Linked DNA regions of Priestia megaterium. The protein of the gene in region 2 interacts with the protein of the main gene of each other region in a pairwise test. Links are inferred from orthologs where the notes say so. Each region holds a gene or a part of one and is shown on either strand. Other genes may lie near its edges.

Evidence for each region.
Region 1: the proteins of CEQ83_RS11755 (region 2) and CEQ83_RS24400 interact in binary tests that used the Bacillus subtilis proteins (3 or more experiments, as listed by UniProt). The link is inferred for Priestia megaterium from one-to-one orthologs.

What each region holds. Positions count from the first base shown.
Region 1 is NZ_CP023317.1:4,746,355-4,751,119, forward strand. The notes cover bases 1,128-4,765. They hold CEQ83_RS24400 (efflux RND transporter permease subunit), read right to left. Parts: upstream 4,439-4,765; coding sequence 1,328-4,438; downstream 1,128-1,327. Other genes in these bases: CEQ83_RS27290 (hypothetical protein), read right to left, coding at 1,154-1,291; CEQ83_RS24405 (TetR/AcrR family transcriptional regulator), read left to right, coding at 4,707-4,765. In the rest of the region: CEQ83_RS24390 (ABC transporter substrate-binding protein), read left to right, coding at 1-837; CEQ83_RS24395 (YozQ family protein), read left to right, coding at 947-1,120. UniProt on the Bacillus subtilis protein: Required for self-resistance to surfactin, an antimicrobial lipopeptide surfactant produced by B.subtilis. Also required for swarming motility.
Region 2 is NZ_CP023317.1:2,343,191-2,349,783, reverse strand. What follows is about bases 1,679-4,945. They hold CEQ83_RS11755 (MMPL family transporter), read right to left. Parts: upstream 4,546-4,945; coding sequence 1,879-4,545; downstream 1,679-1,878. Other genes in these bases: CEQ83_RS11750 (MarR family winged helix-turn-helix transcriptional regulator), read right to left, coding at 4,542-4,945. In the rest of the region: CEQ83_RS11765 (SRPBCC family protein), read right to left, coding at 1-68; CEQ83_RS11760 (STAS domain-containing protein), read right to left, coding at 257-1,276; CEQ83_RS27055 (hypothetical protein), read right to left, coding at 1,477-1,641; more of CEQ83_RS11750, read right to left, coding at 4,946-5,003; CEQ83_RS11745 (MFS transporter), read left to right, coding at 5,259-6,467; CEQ83_RS11740 (amino acid permease), read right to left, coding at 6,534-6,593.

The DNA.
Region 1 (4,765 bases), 2.4 Mb from region 2 along the record:
CACGCAATGGATAAAACCGATATTAAAGGAACGCCTAAACGAGTGGTTGTTTTAACAAACGAAGGTACTGAAGCTCTTCTTGCAATGGGTGTAAAGCCTGTGGGCGCTGTTCAATCATGGTTAGGAAATCCGTGGTATGACCATATTAAAGGTCAGATGAAAGGCGTTAAAAGTGTGGGTACAGAAAGCGAGCCAAGCTTAGAAGCAATCGCTGCTTTAAAGCCTGACTTGATTATCGGAAATAAAATGCGACAAGAAAAAGTATACGATCAGCTTAGTCAAATTGCTCCGACTGTATTCTCTGAGGAGCTGCGCGGAGATTGGAAATCAAACTTTAAGCTATATGCAAAAGCTGTAAACAAAGAAGAAAAAGGTAAAGAAGTATTAGCTGACTATGACAATCGCGTAGCAGATTTAAAGAAACGCCTTGGAGATCAGTTAAAACAAAAAATCTCAGTTGTACGCTTTACAGCTGGAGACGTTCGTATCTATCATAAAGATTCATTCTCAGGTGTTATTTTAGATCAGCTTGGATTTGCTCGCCCTGAGTCTCAAGACAAGGATGATTTTGCTGAAATGAATGCAACAAAAGAACGCATTCCGGCAATGGACGGCGATCAGCTATTTTACTTCTCTTATGAAACGGGAGACGGTGAAGCAACAAAGCTTGAAAAAGAATGGATAAACGATCCTCTCTTTAAAAAGCTAAAAGTGGCTCAAGAAAATCATGTTCATAAAGTAGATGATGCTACTTGGAATACAGCAGGCGGTGTGTTAGCAGCTAATATCGTCCTTGATGATATTGAAAAAATCTTCTTAGATAAAAAACAACAATAATATGAAAGAAAGAGCTTCGACGAATCGAAGCTCTTTCTTTCATGTATAATGTATTTCCTTTCATCGCACACTAACCGTGGTCTCACTTTATTAAATAGGAGTGGTGAAAATGAATTCAAAAAAACAGCCTAAAAAGCAGCCAGATACAAATGAAATGGCTGACCGCCAGTTCGAAACAGAAGATTATAACCGACAAGATGCACTCTCGCAAGGTCTAGCAGAAACACATGAGCAAGTAAGCGACGCCTATCAAGAAGGATCATTTGAAGATACAGATCGTTAATAAAAAAAGAGCTGACTCTAAGTCAGCTCTTTTTTATTTTGAATGCTGCCATGCCGTTTTAGGCAATGACATGGACATCCACTGCTGGCGCTTTGATTTATCAATCGTCACTTTCTTTGCTTTAATTCCTTGTTGAATCAGCTGTTTCATTAGTTTATCAATTGACTTCATCGCTATTCACCTCAAAAGCGGAAATTTGTCTTGCTTCTACTCTTTTACTTTTTTGCGCTTAAACTTCATAAAAAACTCATAGACAATTGGAACGATAATGAGCGTAAGCAGCGTAGAACTTGTTAGTCCTCCAATCACGGTAACCCCTAGCCCTTTTGAGATAAGGCCTCCACCTTCAAATCCAAAAGCTAATGGAAGCAGTGCACCAATCGTTGCAATAGCTGTCATTAAGATCGGGCGAAGACGTGTCATTCCAGCTTCTAGTAAAGCTTCACGCGTTGAAAGACCCTCTTGCTCTTTATGAATCACGCGGTCAATCAGAACAATCGCATTGGTTACCACAATTCCAATCAACATAAGAGCTCCAATCATCGAAGAAATACTAATCGTTTCCCCAGAGATTAAAAGCGCCACTAGCGCACCAATAAGTGTAAATGGAAGTGAGAATAAGATAGCAAATGGCGCTAAACCTCCACCAAATGTCAGTACAAGTACGAAGTACACGATACCAATGGCTGCGAGCATGGCAATTCCTAATTGACTAAATGAGTCATTAATTTGCTCTGATGCTCCGCCAAAGTTAATGTCCATATCACTTGGCAAATCAATTTTCTTCACTTCTTTTTGGACGTTAGAAGAAACACCGCCTACATCGTCACTCTTAATATCGGCACTTACCTCTGCATAAATTTTATTATCACGGCGCGTTACCGTATTCGACGTTTTACCTTTTTTAATATCGACAACTTCATTTAATGTAACTTCCTGTCCAGTTTGAGAGGTCACTTTTGTGCTTGAAAGTTCGGCAAAAGTAGAGAAATCCTCTTTTTCTTTTGGAAGGTATACGTTAATTTCATTTCCGTCTTTTTGGATAGTTGTTAATACTTCACGCTGTCCAAGGTTGGAAATTTGCATTCCGATTTGACTAGCAGACAAGCCGAGTTCAGCGGCTTTCTTTTGGTTCGGTACTAGCGTATATTCATCAAACGTATTTGAAAGCGTAGAATCGACATTTTTCAGTTCTTTATGCTTTTCTAAAACGCGCTGAACTTTATCAGCATAAGGTTTGATTTCGTCTAAGCTATCTCCGTAAATAAGGACGTTTAATGAATTATTGCTGCCGCTAGACGCCGTATTCATGGAGCCCCATTCACCTTGATTCGCTTGTTTATTCAGAGCTTTTAATACTTTATCCTGCTCTTTATCAAAGTTTTGTGTATCCTCGTCATATTGCACAAATGTTAAAACGTTATTTTTGCTTCCCGGATTAAAAGAGTTACCTTCACCGAACGAATACTGAACCGTTTTGACACCATCTCGCTTCATCAAGTACGCTTCTGCGCGATTCGCTGCTTTTTCCACGTCGCTTTGAGACTGTCCGGCTTTCGGTGTATACGTAAGCGTCAGCGTTTTTTCTTGATCGGATGATAAAAAGCTAACCCCAATAGAAGGAACTAAAAATAAACTTCCTACTAACAGTAGTACGGCTAACCCAAAGGAAATAAGCTTATGGTTTAGCGTCCAGTTCAAAATTCGCTTATATCCGTGCGCTAGTTTGCTTGGCTTTTCTTCTTTGACTTTTACATTTGTTTTAAATAACGAATGAGCAAGCATTGGCACGAGTGTTACCGCTACTAGCAGTGATGCTAACAGTGCAAAAACAACCGTTAACGCAAACGGTAAGAATAGCTCTCCTACCGGTCCTTCTACGAGACCTAACGGTAAGAATACGGCCACGGTTACGACTGTAGAAGAAAAAATCGGAACAAACATTTCTTTCGTCGCCGCGACAATTAAATCTTTTCCTGTAAGCTTTTCTTCCTGATAAGCCATGCGGCGGTAAATATTTTCAATAACGACAATGGAATCATCTACAACCCTTCCGATGGCTACAGTCATCGCTCCAAGCGTCATAATATTTAAAGAGATATCCATTGATTTGAGCGCCAAAATGGCGATTAATAGCGAAAGCGGAATTGAAATAACGGCAATAATCGTTGAACGAATATCACGTAAAAATAAAAGAATAATAATAACCGCAAAGACCGCACCGATAATAGCTTTATTTAGCATCGTATGAACAGAATCTTCAATCGGTTTACCTTGATCAAAAATATTGTCAACGTGAAGGTCTTTATTTTTCTTTTCTAGGCTATTCATTTTTTCTTTAATATCATTTACAACATTTACTGTGTTCGCATCCTTCGCTTTGACAACTTGTACAGCAATTGAAGGTTTTCCGTTCGTGCGAGAAATGGATTCTGCTTTCCCCGTCACTTTAACATCCGCAATTTCTTTTAATTTCACAGTTGGAATCGAAGCTGCGGACGGCGCCTGCTGCACGGCTTTTTGTGTTTGCTGCTGGCTCATTCCTTGTTGCTGACCTTGAGCAGCTCCTTGACTAGGCACAGCTGGAATCTCTAAGTTTTCCAAATCTTTTTCTGTTGTCATCTTTCCGTCTACCACAACAGATTTTTGAGATCCATCCATCGTATACGTACCAGCCGGCACTTTTGCATCGGATGCTTGGATCAGCTTTTTCACCGTATCTTCATCGAGTCCCAGCTGCTTGAGCTTGTCTTGTTTGAATACAAGTTCTGCTTCTTCAACTTGTTCTCCTGACACGCTGACCGAAGAAATGCCTTGCACTTTTTCAACTTGTGGAACAACGGTATTTTTTACATACTTCGTTAAGTCTTCTAATGATTTTTTATCATCTGAAACACTTAATGAAATAATCGGAAAATCACTGATGCTTTGTCTTGAAACATTTGGTTCCTCTACATCATCTGGCAGATCCACGTTTGAAAGAGCTCGTCTGACTTCGTCTTCTGCCTTCTCCATATTTTTACTAAAGCCATATTCAACTTGAATGGTAGCCATATTTTCATAAGAAGACGAGCTAACTGTGTCAACGCCGCTCAGTCCCTGAAGCTTTTGTTCAATTGGCTTACTCACCTTGTCTGCCACTTGTTCCGGAGTGGCGCCCGGATAAGTTGCACTGACTGTTACAACAGGCGTTGATATATCAGGAATGGTCTCTAGCTTCATATTAAATCCTGAATACAGCCCTGCAATAATGACAAAGAGTGTTAACAGCCATACTGCAAATTTATTTTTCAATGAAAATTTAATAAACTTCCCCAATGCATATCCTCCTTCAAATATATGTATACTAATAAAATTGACTGATTGGTCACAACAACTTAAAATATAAATGACTAACCGGTCAGTGTCAACCCTAAGCAGTCTCTCTCCTAATATGTTCATAATAAAGACATATTTACGATAAATCTTTTTTAGAGGAACTGACTCCCGTTCTTAACTTTGATATATACCTTTATCTTTTTTAGTGTATGATACTATTATCTAACGAAATGAATGGTCAAATTGTTCAATAAAGGAGGTAGAATACTTGAAAGAAAAAGAAAAAAGAATAATTGAAGCTTCGATTAAGCTTTTTGCAAAAAAAGG
Region 2 (6,593 bases):
ACTTTTTGAATCGGCGCGTTAAATATTATCGTCTGTTTTACATCTTCTACTACACTTTTATCATTCATCGTTGTCTTCATTCTCCTTTTCCAAATATAACACCAAAAGGTGTTATATAAAAATAATATAACACCTTTTGGTTTCGTGTCAATTCTTCTTTTAAAAAATGAAATCCTTCAATACATTTCCGTTCTTCGATAAAGAGATTTGTTATGATGTTGAATGAGTGCATTTTGTTATATTTAAAATATATCTTTTAAACGATGCTTCGTCCGCTTTGTGCCAATGCATAATGAATGCCGTGCTGCAGTGTTTGAAAACAATCATATTTTGATAAATCAATATGAGTCTCTGATATAACTAAGCCTAAGTCAGCAGAAATTCCTACTAAAATGGTTTTTGTACCAATCAGGGACGCTGCTGCACCTAATTTTTCGATAAGACTTGCCGTATATTCAGTAAGTTCTTTATCCAATCCGGTTAAATCCAGCACAAGATAATTAGCCTGATGTTTTGGGAGGTTATTTAATGTATTGACAATCAAATCTTCCGTTCGATCCTCGTCGTATTTGCCAATCAAAGGAACGACGACTATGCCTTCCAAAACGGGAATAATAGGAGAAGACAGCTTTTTAATAAGATCTTTTAACTCTGCTGTTTTTTCCGCTACAATGTTTTGCAAATGTTCTATTTTCTGCGCTTCTTTTCTTCTCGCTAATTGATGAATATTTTGAGTGATATCAATGTTGGAAGGGAAGTATTCTACTGTGGTGCATTCATGCCCTTCTATTTGATGTTGAATCACCTTGTACCAAATATTTGTTCCGAATAGTCCTGTAAAAATCCCTGCATAATGGGCCGGAAGAAAATTTCCTCCCATTGTTTTCTTTTGCGCCACGTTAATTTTATGTTCCCAACTGTCTTTTAATTCAGCAGATAGAGTTTTACTTTCAGGATTTAAATATTTGATAGTTGTTTTTCCCCATCCAGCCGAAGCGTATGTATTTGTAATTAACTCAGCCGCTTCAAAAACCGTTACGCCCTTCATGTTTTGAAAGTACTCTCCTACTACTAATCCTTGTCGAAAACCAGTAGTTTCCAGTACTACCGAAGCTGCCTCTTCTCCAGATATTTCTTCGATTGTGTCAAACAATGTTTTCATCGCCGAAGAAATCCAAAAAAGAATCGCATCTTCTCCTTCAAAGCTAAATTTTCCTTTTTCTAAATCCCAAGCAAAACTAAGACCACCTATATCAATATTCTTTTTTTCACCCATGCCGGAATCTCCTTTTTATATAATCTCTCTACTATAGTGGTTTTTACGTAAAAGTGAGTATGAATTACCTTGGATGCTGCTTTTTTTAATCTTATCATTATTAGCTCTAAAGGAACAATTCTTTTCAATCTACTGAGCTTGTAATAGTGGTGAAATAAAAAAAGCTTCTATTTTATGAAGAAGCTTTTCGGCTGAATTATTTAGTTTTCCTCATTCCCCTGACAGCTCGGACATTCATAAACGTGAACAAAATAAAGCCCAACATGGTGAAAACGTTTTCCTAAGCAGTCTGGACATGTGCCTGCTTCACGCATTTGTTCGCGTCGTTTTTCTCGCTGATTAGCTAAAAGATTTACAAATTTCATTAAAAAGACCTCCGCATGTTTTTGACTATAGGTTTTCCTAGTAGGAAGCCTTTTATTCGACCCGGTATATTTATCACAGCGCCTGCTTGAGTTTACTTTTAATCATGCTCAAGTTTTCTAATAGCACAAAAAAAAGGATAGATAAAGCAGTCTCATGACGCTCATCTATCCTTCATTTTTACTCTATCTAATGCTTAACGTTATATCTGATTGTTGATAAAATCCAGCATATATAAGTTATTCTTCTACTTTGTATTTTTCTTTTTTTCGAAGAAACGGCCACCAGTTTCCTTCTCCAAGCGTCACGACAATCGCTGGCATAAGAAGCGGAAGAATAACAAGACCATAAAGTAAAAGACCGATGATAACAACTGTTGCTACATGAACAAGCGTTAATACACCTGATGGCATCATAGCCCCAAACGTTCCGGCTAGGATAATAGCGGCAGTAATAATAACCGACCCCATCTTACTCATAGACGTAACCATGCCTTCTGCTACGCCGCTTTTCACTTCTTCGTTAAAACGGTCTAACAAGAAAATAGAATAGTCAATTCCAAGAGCAACTAAAATAACAAAACTAAAGAATGGCACGGCCCAGCTGATTCCGTCATTCCCCATTATATCCACGAATAGAAGCTCTGAGATTCCCATTGCTGTATAATACGTAAGCAACAGTGAAGCAATCATGTATACAGGCATGATCATTGAACGGAATAAAATGGTCAAAACAATAAACAATCCAATCATCATAATAACCATTGTGCGTGAAAGATCCGTTGTAGATAAATCTTTTAAATCCGCATTTGAGCTCGATACCCCTCCGTACACAATTTCTGTATGCTCAAACGGCGTATCAACGACTTCGCTTGCCACCGCTTTTTCAATATTTTTTACGGTTGAAATGGCTTCTTCAGAATATGGATTTTGATCGAGCACTACGCTGAGCTTAACTCCTTTTCCATCTGCAAAAGAATAGTTGTCGATGGATTGTTTAAACCCTTTATCTTTCATCACTTCTGCTGGAAGATAAATACCCGTATCTCTAACTGTTGAGCTGTCACTCATGTTATCAAGCATACCTGTTGCTTTTGTTAAGCCATCTGAGATTTTCGTTAGCCCATCATTTGCACTATCAACACCTTCTGCTAATTGATTGATACTGTCTGATAGGGTTCCGACTTGGCCTTGCTGAGCTGAAAGATTCTCATTTGCTTGTTGAAGACCGGTTTGAATGGTAGTAAGCTGTTTGCTGATTGCTGCAAGCTGAGGAACCGCTTGCTGCACATTTCCTGTTGTAGAGAGCTGAGTGCTGACAAGCTGCAGCTGTTGATTAACTTGAGCTAATCCGTCTGCGGCAGGTGCAAGTGACCCGCCAGATTCTTTAGAAGCAGAACCCGTTTGGTCGGCTATTTGATTTAGCCCTTTTTCAATATCACTTAATCCTTTTTGTACATCTCCGATTCCTTTAACAGCATCTTTGATTCCGTCTGATACAGAGCCCAGCTGTGAATTAACATATAAATCATCAATCTTTTCTCCCGTAGGCTGTGTGATCGTCATAACAGAATCCACGTGATCCACTTTTTCAATTGCTTTGCTTATATTTCCTAAATACGGAATAACATCCGCCTTTGTTAACTCTTTATCTCCTTTAATAATAACATTGACAGGAAATGCTTTTCCTTCTCCCAGTGCGTCACTGATAGCATTTAGTCCTTTTATAGATTTATAATCACTGCTTATTTCAGCAGTAGAATCAAACGATACTTTTGAGTCATACGTTACAATAAAAGGCACGGTAATAATCGCTGTAATGACTAAAAATACGAACGGTCGCGCTACTGCCTTTCTTCCTAAAAACCCCCACAGCTTATTATCGCTATGAGAAGCCACTTTTTTAGACGGCCAAAATAATTTTTCTCCAAGCGTAACCATAAAAAGTGGCAGCAAGGTAAATAAAATCACTAGCAGCACACCAACTCCCACTGCTACGCCAACGGCCGATTGGAAAATAGCAAACTTGGCAAATCCGATGGCTGCAAAACCAATAAATACGGCAATTCCGCTGATGAATAACGTTCTTCCTGCTGTACGGTAAGCCGTGATCGTGGCTTCTACTTTATCATGTCCGTTAGCCAATTCTTCACGGAAACGGTTAAGTAAAAGAATGCAGTAATCCGTACCTATTCCAAACAAAATAGCTACTAAGAACGTTTGCGTGAACGTTGAGATTGGAAAATCGACATTTTTAACTAAAATACCTAGTAACGATTGACTGATTAAGTATGTGATTCCCACAATTAAAATAGGAATAAACGGCGTCACGACTGAACGGAAAACGAGTAGAAGCAAACCTAAAATCAAGAAGATAGTAATAAACTCGGTTTTCTTTAACCCTTCTTCTGAACTGTGTGCAAAATCCTGATTAATAAGAGATGCACCTGTTACATATGCCGTAACGTCTTTTGGCACGCTGTCATAAATCTGATTCGCTATTTTTTCAACTTTTTCATCCGATCCACTGACAGTAACCGGAACTAAAACGGTTTTTTTGTCTTTAGACATTAATTGGTTACGAACATCTTGATCATCTGTTAAAGGCGTTGTAACATCTTTTACACCTTTAATTTTCTCTGTCTTATCAATGATTTTCTGTATCTGTTTCTCACTATCTTTATCTAATGCGTTATCTAGCTTGATCACCATGCTGATGGTGTTACTGTCTTCCCCGGCATTTTTGAGAATTTGGCTGGCCCTAGATGAAACGGCATCATCAGGAAGCTGAGACTGCCCTTTTTCACTTGCGAGCTTTGTTAAATTGGGTGCCGTTAGCATCAATATGACCGTTAAAGCTAAAATAAAGGCCGCAATCACCCATTTAAATTTCACAATAAATTTCATTTTTTGCTTTCCCCTTTTATAGTTAACTTTTCTTTTGCCATTGTAAGAATTTCAATAAATGTATCTATTTTTTCTTCTTCTACATCATCAAACAAATTCTCAATGATACTAAAACACGCGGCATTTCCGTCATGTATTACCTTTTCTCCTTCAGCCGTAATCTTAATAAGCTTAGAACGTTTATCGCTCTCTAGTTCATTAGTGTCCCACTCCACAAGCCCTTTTTCGAGCAGTTTTTTAATTCGATTCGAAATGGCACTTTTATGAACACCTTGCAAGACAGCGAGACTGCCAGGTGAAGATGGACCTTTAATCATTAAACTATTTAACAAATCAAACTGCTGCCTTGAGACATGTTCGAAGAGGTTATGGCTCAGCTCTCTGTGAATGACTTCTGTTCCTACAAACAGCACTTCTTCAAAAAGTTCTACAGCTTGATATAACTTGCTTTTCGTCACTTCTTTCCCTCCTTTGCTCATTTAGTTTATAGGTATAAACTATTCAACTTTAAAAATAGTTTATAGGACTAAACTTTATTCTGTCAATAAATTTATGTCTGACTGTCTTCATATATGATAAAGATAAACGGAATCCCAAAAGATACCGCTTACATCAGCTTTTTTGGTTGTCAAAGCTCAATCACTTAAGTATTATTAGTAATTGACTTCTTTTCAAGGAGATATAAATTTTATACACAGAAAGGGTGATCACACATGAATACAATGCATGCTAATGAGCAGGTCAGTAAGAAAGATTCCTTTCCAATTGCTCTTATCTCGTTGACTCTTGGAGCTTTTGCTATTGGAATGACGGAATTCGTTATTATGGGGATACTGCCTAACGTTGCAGAAGACCTTCATGTTAGCATTTCGACTGCTGGTCAGCTAATTACGGGCTATGCTTTAGGAGTAGCGATTGGCGCGCCAATTTTAACCATTTTTACTCATCGACTTCCTCAAAAGCTTCTGCTTTGTTTACTCATGCTTTTATTTATTCTCGGAAATGCGATTGCTATTATTGCACCTAACTATGGAATTTTGATGGGAGCTCGTTTAGTTACGGCGTTATGTCACGGTACTTTCTTTGGAGTAGGCGCTGTTATTGCTTCACGGCTCGTACAACCGCATAAGCGAGCAAGTGCTGTTGCAACGATGATGGCAGGTTTAACCATTGCAAATATTATCGGCGTTCCTGTAGGAACATTTATTGGCCAACACTTAGGTTGGAGAGCTTCGTTTGGGGCTATTACCATTATGGGAATCATTGCATTTATCGGTATTATTCTGTTTATCCCAAAGCTTGGTCAAGAAAAATTAACGGGTCTAAAACAGCAGTTTGCTGCTTTTAGCCAACCAAAACTTCTTGTGATGCTTCTTTTAAGTGCAATAGGGTGCGGTAGTTTATTTACTGTATTTACGTACATTACACCGCTTCTTGAAGACGTTACGGGAGTAAGTGAACACAGCGTTACGTGGATACTTGTATTGTACGGATGCGGCGTTACGCTTGGAAATGTTGTTGGAGGAAAGCTTGCAGATTGGAAGTTAATGCCTTCGGTTGTAGGTATATTTGCTTTTCTTTGTATTGTGCTGACTATTTTTACGTTTACTGTCAAAAGCCCAACAGCCGCGATTATCACGCTGTTTTTCTGGGGAGCAGCAGCATTTGCTGTAATGCCTGGTATTCAAGTGAAAATTATGAACTTAGCACAGGAAGCACCTGCTTTAGCTTCTACTTCGAATCACTCATTTGCTAACTTAGGAAATGCTTTTGGCGCCTTTTTCGGAGGCGTAATTATTAACCATATGGGACTTACTTCACTTCCTTGGGTTGGCGCCATTTTTGTAGGAACGGCTTTTGTTATTAGCACTTGTCTGTTTATTGTGGAAACACGCAAAAAACATAGTGAACAATCGTCCTAACTGTCTAACAACTGAACAAAAAGCAAAAAAAGAGCCTTTCTTGGATGAAAGGCTCTTTTTCTGCTTCTAACTCGCTTTTTTCATTTCTTTACTTGTTAATCGACTGTGTTTACGAGAATAACCTAT